3 regions of the Paraglaciecola sp. T6c genome follow, and region 1 is predicted to be linked to each of the others. Evidence: predicted binding sites of a transcription regulator. Region 1 holds the regulator's gene; each other region holds the start of a gene.

What was found. The regulator LexA, encoded in region 1, represses DNA repair genes until DNA is damaged. The targets are predictions, from matches to a motif close to TACTGTATNNNNATACAGTA.
Region 2: uvrD (DNA helicase II) is a predicted target of LexA. The motif match lies at 2,133-2,152, and genes of this name have one in related genera.
Region 3: imuA (translesion DNA synthesis-associated protein ImuA) is a predicted target of LexA. The motif match lies at 1,888-1,907, and genes of this name have one in related genera.

Annotation. Positions count from the first base shown of each region.
Region 1 covers NC_008228.1:5,108,094-5,112,386, forward strand. The annotation lists gene ctaD (cytochrome c oxidase subunit I) at 1-636, opposite strand, end outside; gene coxB (cytochrome c oxidase subunit II) at 647-1,777, opposite strand; gene lexA (transcriptional repressor LexA) at 2,180-2,803, opposite strand; gene plsB (glycerol-3-phosphate 1-O-acyltransferase PlsB) at 2,997-4,293, shown strand, end outside.
Region 2 covers NC_008228.1:4,900,607-4,904,899, reverse strand. The annotation lists gene uvrD (DNA helicase II) at 1-2,088, opposite strand, end outside; gene cysE (serine O-acetyltransferase) at 2,237-3,016, shown strand; gene PATL_RS20905 (HAD-IA family hydrolase) at 3,113-3,829, opposite strand; gene PATL_RS20900 (tyrosine recombinase XerC) at 3,877-4,293, opposite strand, start outside.
Region 3 covers NC_008228.1:44,943-49,235, reverse strand. The annotation lists gene PATL_RS00225 (hypothetical protein) at 1-373, shown strand, start outside; gene PATL_RS00220 (hypothetical protein) at 374-1,267, shown strand; gene PATL_RS00215 (EVE domain-containing protein) at 1,285-1,746, opposite strand; gene imuA (translesion DNA synthesis-associated protein ImuA) at 1,932-2,621, shown strand; gene PATL_RS00205 (Y-family DNA polymerase) at 2,631-4,085, shown strand; partial or broken gene PATL_RS00200 (error-prone DNA polymerase) at 4,088-4,293, shown strand, end outside.

The DNA of each region.
Region 1 (4,293 bases):
AAATGCTGTTATTAACCACGTCCAAACAAAGAGCGGCATTTTCATCCATGTCATCCCTGGGGCGCGCATATTAAAGATCGTCACTATGACGTTAATCGCCCCCATAATGGATGAAATACCCATGATATGTACCGAGAAAACAAACAGAGCAGTACTGTCACCACTGTACGTAGTTGATAGAGGAGCGTAGAACGTCCAGCCAAATGCAGGACCGCCACCTTCCATAAATAACGAAGACAGTAAAATCAAGAACGCAAAGGGTAAGATCCAGAAGCTCCAGTTGTTCATGCGAGGCAAAGCCATGTCTGGCGCGCCAATCATCATAGGCACTAACCAGTTAGCTAGCCCTGTAAAAGCAGGCATAACAGCACCAAACACCATGATCAAGCCATGAACTGTGGTCATTTGATTGAAAAAGTTAGGCTCAACTATCTGCAGGCCCGGCTGAAACAATTCCGCCCGAATGACCATCGCCATCGCGCCGCCGGTTAAGAACATGATAAATGCGAACCAAAGGTACAGCGTGCCTATGTCTTTGTGGTTTGTCGTGTACAACCAGCGCTTAATACCTGAAGGGGGCGCATGATGCTCGTGATGATCGTTTTCGTGATGGATCGTGTCGGTTACTGTGCTCATGATCGTCTCCCTACTGCCCGTTTAATGCAGCGTTAATGTCTTTCGCCTGAACTAGATCACCCGTATCGTTACCCCACGCATTTCGCTCATAGGTAATCACTGCGGCAAGTTCTGACATTGTTAACTGTTTAGCGAAGGCGGCCATTGCGGTACCTGATTTACCGTTAAGCACGATATCAATATGCGCAGCCATATCGTTCAGCGCAATGTCACTCCCTTTTAATGCTGGGAATACCCCTGGCAACCCTTCACCATTAGGCATATGACAGGCTGCACATGCAGAATTGTAAATTTTTTGACCATTGCTCATGAGCTCTTCTTTGCTCATGTTCATTGCTAGTAATCTTTGCTCTTCAGCTTTTGCCTGTTCTTGGATGGCTTGACGCTCGCCTATCCACTTATCATATTCGGCGGGCTCTTTTGCGATAACCACAACCGGCATGAACCCGTGATCCTTTCCGCATAATTCAGCACACTGCCCACGGTAAATACCCGGTTCATTGACCTTAGCCCAAGCATCATTAATAAAACCTGGATTAGCGTCTTGCTTGATTGCGAAGTCTGGTACCCACCAAGAATGAATAACATCGTCTGAGGTAATAAGAAAACGCACACGTTTATCGGTAGGGATCACCAAAGGTTGGTCTACTTCTAAGAGGTAATTAACACCCTTGTCTAATTTACCTGTGATTTCATCGGCTTGAGTTGCCATGCGAGAATAAAATTCGACGTCGTTATCCATGTACTTGTAGTGCCACTTCCATTGTGACCCTGTTACCAACACCGTCACTTCCGGTTCACTGGCATCCTCCATAGCGATCAACGTTTTGGCTGCAGGGATAGCCATTACAATGAGGATAATAAAAGGGATGACGGTCCAAGCGATTTCAACTTTAACACTCTCGTGGAAGTTTGCAGGCTTAGCCCCACGAGATTTACGATGAAATAAAATGGAGTAGAACATAGCGCCAAACACACCAACAGCGATAACCACACATATGATGAACATCAACATATGTAGGTCATATACCTCGGCGCTGATATCAGTCACACCTTTGCGCATGTTTAATTGGTACTGATCTAAGTCGGACACTGAATCTGCAAAAGCGGTGCTGCAATTAAATGCACCTAACATTGCCATAACACTCAACGAAATTTTCTTCACTCGACCCCCTGCTTGTCAAACGCGTAAAATAGTGGTGATAACCATCAAACTCTACGTTCTAATTTATTATTGTAAGGTTCAGCACGCGACAAGTTTTGTTACTGACTTGTTAATCGTGTAACAAGCATTACTCAAAATAGGGGGAGTAGTCCAGTTTTTTTGTATATTTTATATTCAATTGACCAAATTTTAATCAGCCTATCAGTGTGTTACGTTAACAACTCAGTAACAAACACATAGATTAAATGATATGCGAAAAGGCAATATGAGGTAGGTAAGATGGGATGTTTTCATGGAATAAAATAATATTTTCGAACTCCATTGCGAAGCTCGAAAATGATCAATAATGTAACAGCAAACTGCCTGAAAAATGTTCAACTACATCCAGTCAGCATTACGAATAACACCCACAGCGATACCTTCGATATTAAAAGGCTGCGTCGCTAGATCGACTTTAATAGGTTGGAAATCCTCGTTTTCAGCATGTAGTACGACTTGTCGACCTTTTCGCTCAAGCCGTTTAACGGTTACATCTTCATCTACTCGCGCAACTACCACCTGACCATTATGCACATCCGTTGTTTTATGCACGGCCAGTAAATCACCATCCAAAATACCAATGTCTTTCATACTCATGCCGCTAACTCTAAGTAAAAAATCAGCGCTGGGTTTAAATAAACTTGGGTCAACTTTGTAATGCATTTCAACATGCTCTTGAGCCAAAATGGGCTCACCGGCGGCAACACGACCAATAAGCGGCAAACCTTGGTCTTCTAATTGATCTTCTAAAGGCTCAGTGAGCCTGATACCTCTTGACGTGCCGGGCAAGATCTCAATTGCTCCTTTACGAGCCAGAGCCTTGAGGTGTTCTTCAGCCGCATTTGCCGATTTAAAACCAAGGTGCCGTGCTATTTCTGCACGTGTTGGCGGCATGCCTGTTTCTAGCATGGTGGTTTTAATCAGTTGCAAGACTTCTTCTTGTCTGGGAGTTAGTGGACGCATACACAGCCTGTTGTTTCATACAGTTTAACTGTGAGTATATACAGTCGTTGCTAAATCTCAAATTTTTCTTCTTTGTTGTTTATTAAAGGTAATTTTCTATAAGACCTCTGACCTGTAAACTGATTACGCGGGGTGGAAAAGCCGAATAACGTGGTATCCTATACAGGTCTTTCATTATCTAGGTACCACTCTTATGGCATGGCTGCATAAACTGCTGCTGACAATGATATCTGTTCCGCTAAAATGGCTGGTTAAAGTTAATAGCATTCCTACAGATATAGCGACCGAACTTGGGATCGATAACACCAAACCCATTATTTATCTATTGCGCACACACTCGGTCACTGATCAATTTGCTTTAAAAATGTCTACCAATTCCCTAGGCTTGCCTAAGCCCTCCGAGCCGGTGCAAATCGGTGGTAAGGAATTACCCGCATGTTTGTTTTTACAACAACCACGTTCTTTGCTTACTCGAAAAGTGAAGATCACCAAAATTGCAGATGATGTTACTCGTCTGTTCCAGCTCCACAGAGAGCACCCAGAGTTAGACTTGCAAATCGTCCCCGTTTCCATTTTTTGGGGCAGAGCACCCGGCCGAAAGCTATCCGGCTGGTCAGATATTATCGCTAATCAGGTATCTCCAAACTGGTTACGTAAGTTTTTTATTGTGCTGTTTTTAGGTAGAGATAACTTCGTTTGTTACAGCAAGGCTGTATCCTCTCGCACCATGGCAGATTTAAAAGGCAGTGATGAAGAAATAGGCCACAAGCTTATCCGCTTAGCGGGCACGCACTTTCATCGTCGCCGCCAAAATCTCATAGGCCCAATGTTACTCGAACGACAGGAATTATATAACGCAGTATTGGGCGCAGACTCTGTTCGCCAAGCAGTTAGCGACGAAGCGCGCAGCAAGAAGCAGTCAAATCACCAGATACAAGCCAAAGCGAAGAAATATGTCGATGAAATTGCCGCAGATTATCGCGAAGGGTTAGTAAGAATTGGCGACCGCTTACTCACAAAAATATGGAACAAAGTATACAACGGCATTGAAGTAAAACATGCCGATAAAGTCAGGGCGTTAGCGCAAAATGGCCACGAAATTATCTACGTGCCGTGCCATAGAAGCCACATGGACTACCTCCTTTTAACTTATGTCATCTATCACGAAGGCTTAGTTACACCGCATATTGCTGCGGGTATCAATCTCAATTTTTGGCCGATTGGCGGAATTTTACGAAAATGTGGCGCATTCTTCTTACGTCGCAGCTTCGCCGGCAACAAGCTGTATACCGCGGTATTCAGAGAGTATTTAGAGCTACTTTTCAACAAAGGCTATTCCGTGAAGTATTATCCTGAAGGAGGCCGAAGTCGAACAGGTCGCTTACTACCGCCTAAAACAGGTATGTTAGCCATGACCCTTCAGGGACTGATTAAAGGCATTAACCGCCCCGTCAGTATTGTACCTGTGTACATTGGCTACGAGCACGTTA
Region 2 (4,293 bases), 210 kb from region 1:
ACTGCCTTCGTAGTTAAGTACAGTGCCTTCCCCGAATTTACGATGAGTCACTCGCTCCCCGAGTTTAAAGCCCGTAGAGTCAAACGCGGTATGACTTGCAGAAGACTGAAAGCGACTCTGCATCGGACGTGACACTGTCGCTTTGGTGCGAAGGCGAACTTCTTCAATAAATTCTGTGGGTATTTCTTTGATAAAGCGAGATGGCGTATGGTATTTGTCTTGGCCATAAACACGACGACTTTCAGCGTAGGTGAGATAGAGTTTTTGCATTGCGCGAGTCATGCCCACGTAGCAAAGGCGGCGCTCTTCCTCTATTTTGCCGGGTTCGTCATTGCTCATTTGGCTGGGGAACATGCCCTCTTCCACACCCACTAACAATACCATAGGGAATTCTAGCCCTTTGGCTGTGTGTATGGTCATCATCTGCACGGCGTCTTGATGCTTATCGGCCTGGGCGTCACCAGCTTCAAGCGAAGCATGGGCAAGAAACGCTGACATGGGGCTCATGTTTTCAGCTTCTTCAGGGGGCGCAAATTGCTTACACGCGGTAACGAGCTCTTCTAAGTTTTCGATACGTGCTTGGGCTTTTTCGCCTTTCTCTGCTTTGTACATGGCGTACAAACCAGAATTTTTGATGACGTGATCAGCGTGTTGCTCTAAGGGTAAATCCGTGGTGTCTTTTTGCAGTTTTAAGACTAAATCCACAAAGGCTTGTAGCGCATTGGCCGCACGGCCTGACAAGCGTTTTTCACGCAGTAGCTGTAAGCTTGCTTGCCACATAGACAAGTCATGCTCTTTGGCTTGCTCACGCACCTGGGACAAGGTTTTATCACCAATGCCACGCGTAGGGGTATTCACGACGCGCTCAAATGCGGCATCGTCAATTTGTTGGTTGATAATACGCAGATAACCTAAAGCATCACGGATTTCCTGACGCTCGAAAAATCGCAAGCCACCGTATATGCGATAGGCCACAGACTCTTGCAATAACGCTTCTTCAAGTACGCGTGATTGGGCGTTGTTGCGATACAAAATAGCGCAATCGCTGAGGGCATAACCTTGGGTCTGCCAGTCTTTTATGCGCGATACCGCAAAGCGTGCTTCATCTAACTCGTTAAAACCGGCATACAAAGAAATAGGTTCGCCGTCTACACCGTCGGTCCATAACTCTTTGCCTAAACGGCCTTGGTTATTATCGATGACGGCATTGGCCGCTTTTAATATATTGCCCGTGGAGCGATAGTTCTGCTCTAAGCGTATGGTTTTTGCTTGAGGGTAATCACGCAAGAAGTGTTGAATATTCTGCACATTTGCCCCGCGCCAACCGTAAATTGATTGGTCGTCATCGCCAACAATAATCATATTGTTGGTAGGTGCGGCTAATAGGCGCAGCCAAGCGTATTGGATGTTGTTAGTGTCTTGAAACTCGTCCACAAGCACTGCGCGAAAGCGGGTTTGATAATGTTTAAGTAGCTCAGGATTTTCTACCCATAGTTGATGGGCGCGTAGTAATAACTCGGCGAAATCTACCAGGCCAGCCCGTTCGCAGGTTTGCTGGTAAACCTGATAAATTTCACATAACTTTTTCTGATTATAGTCACCGTGAGTATCTATGTGCTCAGGTCTTAAGCCTTCGTCTTTATTGCCATTGATGTACCACTGAACGTGTTTCGGCGCCCATTGCTTTTCATCTAGGTTCATACTCTTGATGACACGGCGCACTAGGCGATATTGGTCGTCTGAATCGAGTATTTGGAAGTTTTCGGGTAACTTAGCTTCAGCGTAATGGGTGCGCAATAGTCTGTGAGCGATACCGTGAAAGGTGCCTATCCACATATTGCTTAGTGCACTGCCTTGCAACTCTTCGATACGCCCGCGCATTTCGCGAGCGGCCTTGTTGGTAAAAGTAACGGCGAGAATACCCCAAGGGGCAATGCCTTCTACTTCCATTAACCAAGCAATGCGATGCACCAACACTCGGGTCTTACCGCTGCCAGCGCCGGCCAGAATAAGCATGTCAGCAGCAGGCGAGGCTACTGCATCACGTTGTTTATCATTGAGTTGTTCTAAGAGTCGAGATACATCCATGGGGGAAAAAATGCTGTAGAATTATGAACGCATTATAACAGTTATACTGTGTTTTTATACAATTAATGAATTTGTTCTTAGTCATTATTAGGCTTTAAAATAACAACTGATTACACTGCCGACTGATGCAGACATAAGGTGGATACTCGTGGACAATAATTTTTGGCAAACGCTTCGTAATGAAGCACAGGTGATGACTGAAAAAGAACCCTTGCTTGCCACTTATGTAGATGAATGCATTTTAAAGCAAGATGACTTTGCAGGTGCGCTGAGCTTTATTTTGTCCAATAAGTTATCCGACAAAGTGATGTCGGCTAAGGCTTTACGCACCATGCTTGACCAAGCTTATCGCGACCAGCCCTTGTTAGTAGAGGCGACTGTGTTTGATATTGAAGCAACCTTTGAGCGCGACCCTGCGGTGAAATCGTATTTAACCGTGCTGCTTTACTTTAAAGGGTTTCATGCCATTCAGGTGCATCGTTTTGCGCATATGTTGTGGTTAATGGGCCGCCATGAATTGGCGTTGTTTATTCAAAGCCGCAGCTCTGAAGTGTTGTCAGTGGATATTCATCCTGCGGCATATATAGGCCAAGGCGTGATGTTTGATCATGCCACGGGTATCGTTGTCGGTGAAACGGCGGTGATTGAAGATAACGTATCGATTATGCAATCTGTGACCCTTGGCGGTACAGGGAATGAAGTTGGCGACAGGCATCCTAAAGTGCGCCATGGGGTGATGATAGGCGCGGGTGCCAAAATATTAGGTAATATTGAAATTGGCCCAGGTGCTAAGGTCGGCGCTGGTAGTGTGGTATTAGCGGATGTGCCATCACACGTTACGGTTGCGGGTGTGCCAGCTAAAATTGTGGGCAAGCCAAGTTGCCAAAACCCCTGTCAAACTATGCGCCAGAACGTTTTAGAAGATTAATTTAGCTAAAAGATTAATCGGCAACTCGCCTGATGAGGCGTTGCCGTTATCGAGCGAGTATTGTGTTGACGCAGAGCTTAGTTTAAATGGCACAGCTTAGTTTATATCGCACAGCTCGCTTAAATGTTGCAGTTGAATATCCGGTAACACGGTAACGTCTTCGCTATTAAGTGACATCGGGCGATTATCTGCATACCAGGCACACATGAATCCGGCTTTCTTGGCACCTAAAACGTCCTTTTCTAGGTTATCCCCCACATGCAATATGGATTCACCGGGCAGGTTTAACAGCTTCTTAGCTGCATCGAACATAGCGCTGTTGGGCTTCATGGGAAACGCTAAACTAGCATGAAAGCTCTTTTGAAAGTAATCCGCGATACCGATTTGCTCTAAGTTTACATTGCCATTGGTGATAGCGACTAACGGCCAGCGCTCCCCTAGCTTGCTCAAAATATCAGTGACTTCACTACTCACTTGAAAATTGCTGCGTTCAAAATAGAAAAAGTCGAAGGCTTCATCCACCGCGCTCTTAAGCGCATGGCCGCTGTGACCGAATGCTTGAATGCCGCTGGTAAGCACTTCTCGGCGCAACATGCCCATGTCACTGTGAAGCTCAGGCTTTTGTTTTAATGTGGCGCGTCTATGGTCACGCCAATAGGCTGGATGGCTGTGGGATGGGTCATCTGCAAAGCTACCCAAAAACTCAATCAAGGCGTGTTCAGCGCGGATGATGTAAGGGTAATTGTCGTAAAGGGTGTCATCGAGATCGAACGTCATGGCCTTAATTTGGCCGATATTACGGTAATAAATCATGTTGTCGATTCTGTCCTCTTTTCTTGCATTAATGATCCGCCGAAATGCTATTTTCGACGCTTGGCTCTGGGGTGCGCTGTATCGTATACGCTAGCCAAATGCTGAAAGTTCAGATGAGTATACACTTGCGTAGTGGATAAATTCGCATGGCCGAGTAGTTCTTGCACTCCGCGTAAATCACCGCTTGATTCTAAAATGTGGGTGGCGAATGAATGGCGTAATTTGTGTGGGTTGATATCTTGATCTAAATGCTGCTGCTTGGCCCACAACTGCATCCGTTTCGCAATTTGCCTATGACTGATACGCCTTCTGTGTTTACTTAAAAACAATGCCGGCTCATCACCGTCAGCTAAAACACCGCGCACTTTCAACCATTCGCCAAGGCATTTTAACGCCGTTTTACCAACGGGCAGTATGCGCTCTTTACTGCCTTTACCAATGACCCTTAATTGGCCGTCGTCTTG
Region 3 (4,293 bases), 120 kb from region 1:
CAAAGAACTAACGCTTGCAAACCCTATCTCAAAGTTAAGTAAATTCAAAGGTGAATTAGGATTTGCAAAAAAGGATTTCAGATCACTTAAGGAGTCTTTAGACGTAGATATTTTGGTTGTTTTGGAACTTCATAGGCACGGTGCTTATAGAAGCTTTAGCAGTTATGTGCCTAACGGAGATCCACAAGGTTATATAGCTGGGTTGCTTTATGCTGTTGATCTTAATTCTAATGCATACATCCAATATTTAGAGTTAGATGAAAAAGTTCAGCCAGAAGGTGAATGGGATGAGCCAACAACATTTCCGAGCGTCACTACTTCCTATTACCAAGCAGTAGAAAATATAAAAAGTAGAATTCGCAACGCTATCTAATTGGCGAGTATTAATACCTTAATGCGCTTCTTATTTTTATCAGTCTTCTTTCTCATTGTTGGGTGTAATAGTACGCCCAATAGAGATGACTATGCTAAACACATTAATACGATGGGTAAGGCATTTCATGGTGAAAATACACTAGCCTTTAGCTTTGCTCAAAACGAAGGAATTGATTTAAGAGGCATACACAACCGCGATGATTCAACCAGTTCATCTCCAATACTTTATCAAGGCGGTGCTGGATTAGTAGGAATGTTTGCCCAAATTGGCGCTCATGCTGCCTTTATTAATTCATCTCGCAACGCTAAGTTAGCCGAAGAGCAAGAGCGAGCCGACAATAAAATTTCACCTCTGATTAATTTGATAAATGGTGTTTCTATTTTTAGTTTGCTTGATAGAACTGATTCTTTGTTTGTCAAAAATAACGACATCGATAACGAGACTCTTAGATTGAAACCCATTTTTTTCTCAAATGAGAAAATGAATCAAGTTATTTTAAAACTTATTGCTTGGTTGCCAGACGAAAAAGGACGTACAAAAAATCTTCGTTATCAAAATATGATCCAGGTTTTCAGCCCAATTCTTTCAGAAGATGAGCACGCTTTATTCGTAGACGAAAATAATGATGACGTTAAACAAATGATGGCAAGGCAGTTAAACACCGCAATCCATATCCTTCAGAGTGACTTAACTGGGCGTTACACCGGTCTGAATGAGCCACAAAACACTTTTACTATATTGAGAAACGACAGCTCTAAAGTTGTACGAGGAAGCGTTGTAGATAATAAGTGTGGCTTTCAAGTGGTTCAAGATTTACATTCATGGTATATCGCATTCCCAACAAAAACACCAGTTCAACAAGATACCCCCTCCTCGCCTGAGCAGTGCTAAAGTAAAAAGATACGCTCTTACCTCGAGGCGGCCAACAACGCTGAAAACTCATGCTCATTCACTGGCATGATAGACAATCGATAGCCTTTTTTGATTAAGCCGATTTCGTTTATCTCGGGCATGCTTTTTATTTTTTTAAGCGACAAAATAGCGGGAAATTTCTCGACAAACCTCACATCGACCATCACCCATCTGGGATTGTCAGGGCTTGATTTAGGGTCATAGTAATGGCTTTCAGGGTCAAACTGTGTGTGATCTGGGTAGGCTTCTTTGACGACTTCTGCAAGCCCCGCGATGCCAACGTCTTTACAGCTAGAATGATAAATAAAGACCTTATCGCCCTGCTTTACTTGGTCACGCAAAAAATTACGCGCTTGGTAATTGCGGATACCATCCCAGTGCTCCGTCTGCTCAGGTTTTGCAGCTAAGTCATCGATGCTAAAGGCATCAGGTTCTGTTTTAAATAACCAATATTGCATTTGGGTTCTCATCTCTTAAAAAGACAACTTATCAATCAAAAAGTAATTATGCCAACAATAAACCTGCGTGGAATCAATCAGATCCATAGTTTGACAAAAGTGCCCTGCACCTAAAACTTGCTAATCATGTTATGTTTTATATACTGTATGAATATACAGTAAAAATATACAACCCATGGTGATGTATGAACTCAACAATCAATCAGCTCAAAAACAAGCGTCTAGTTTGGCGAGCCAGCCAAGCAAGTGGTGCTCATAAGGTTTTGCCCAGCGGTTTTGATGCTCTCGATGCTCACCTAGAAGGTGGTTTGCCTGAGCAAGGTGTAGTTGATATTAGTAGCCCAACTGGCATTGGTGAATTGCGCTTACTCTTGCCTAGCTTCGTATTGCGCCAACAAAACAGCGACAAACTTTTAGTCTTTATTGGTGCACCCGCTCGGTTGAATGCACCCATGCTGGCGAAAATGGGCTTTGAGTTATCGCGTATTCTGATTATTGAACCCAAGAATGCAAAGGATGCTTTATGGTCAACTGAGCAATGCTTAAAAAGTGGCTGCTGTGATGGAGTATTGTTGTGGCATCATGGCCTAGAAGTACACCAAGCAAAGCGACTACAATTCGCGGCAGAGGCAGGCGGGGCATTAAATATTGTGCTACGCCAGCAACAAAAACAGGTATTTTCATTGCCGGTGGCTTTAGCAATGCAGTTATCCTCATCTTCTCAGGGTATCGAGGTAACCATTTTAAAACGCAAAGGCGGTTGTCATAGCCAGCCCTTCACCGTCAATATGAGCAAGATGTGGCCATCATTAACGCGACCTATACCAGCAAATAATGTTCTTCCTCTCACTGGCTTACATAGCCTTACCGGCTAATTAGCCACCATGCAACCTCTATGGCTCTACCTACATTTCCCAAATTTGCAGCTCGACTCTTATCACGTGCATGAGGGTGCCGAGAGCAAAGGATACATTGACGACACAGGCAATCATAAGAGTATATCGTCGATCCCTATTGTAATACTCGATACAGCTCATGGTATCGTGCAGCTTAATAAATGCGCCAGGCAAGCAGGCATTCAACCCTTCATGAGCTTAGGCACAGCTGCGGCTTTACATGGTGGCTTGCAGGTTATGCCGTTTAACCCGGAAATCGAAAAACAGCAGCTGAGTATAATTGCGCAACGCTTATACATGGTTGTTTCAGATATTTGCTTTTTCAGTGAGCAAGGGTTGTTACTTCGAGTGCACAATATGCTGCGTTTGTATTCGAGTTTAAACGAACTGTGGAGCATGATTAAAAGCCAGCTTGTACCATTGAACGTAAGTTTCTCATACGCCACAGGCCATTCACCTTTAGCGGCCAAATTACTCGCCGTCAAAGGATGGAACCAAATCACGGATGAACCCGCGGCCATACAGCACGCCTTAAAAAAAGTCGATTTAAGCCTTACTGAACTTTCTTCAAAGGATGTAACTAAGCTTAACAGCATTGGCGTAAAAACTGTTGAGCAACTTCTCATCATTCCGTTTAGTGATTTACACAAACGCTTCGATACTCAAATGATTACTTACTTAGGGCAGCTAAGAGGCGATTTCAAACATCCGGTAATTTTTTTTCATCCCCAAGCAAACTTCAAGCAATACATTGAACTGCTGTATGAAATAGAGCGCACCGATTTACTTCTCAAACCCATACAAAAATTGCTTTCAAACTTAGAGAATTTTTTGCTGCTAAGAGACGAGTTAACCCAAGAGCTGCGCATAATTTTATATCAGCGAGATAAAAGCAAAATCGAATTTACGGTAAGGGCGCAGCAAGGAGAATATCGTGCCAAAGACTGGTTGGGGTTGCTCGCATTAAAACTCGAAAATGTGCTGCTGAATGCTCCAATTATCGCACTGCAACTTTCCACGGGTAAAACTTTTGTTCGTCATCCTGATAAACAAGATTTGTTCCTTGGGAAACAAGGGGTTGTATCCCGCTTACAACTTATATCAGCATTACAAGCTAAGCTTGGCGATGATGTACTTTTTAGCCCGCAAACCATTAACGACTATCGACCTGAGCGAGCATCCCAATATTGTTCCGTATTAACAGTGAATGAGCGAAACCCAATTTACCGCTCTCCGCTAAGACCAAGTTTTTTGTTAGCTGAACCTAGTTTGCTTACTCAACACGTTTCAATCGTGCATGGACCTGAACGCATTAGCACAGGTTGGTGGGACCAACAACCTGTGCTACGAGATTACTTCATTGCGGTGAGTAAAGAGGGGCAATGGTTTTGGGTGTTCAAAACACCAGAAAACACGTGGTTCTTGCAAGGCATTTTTAGTTAATTATGGCATTCAGAAAGGATCAATATGCTGAGTTATTTTGTCAGAGTAATTTCAGTTTTTTACAAGCCGCATCGCATCCAAGTGAACTCATTAACCAAGCAGAATTTCTAGGTTACCAAGCACTTGCTATCACTGATGAATGTAGTGTAGCAGGGATAGTACGCGCTCACTCCGAAATAAAAAAAAAGGCTTATCCATTAAGTTAATT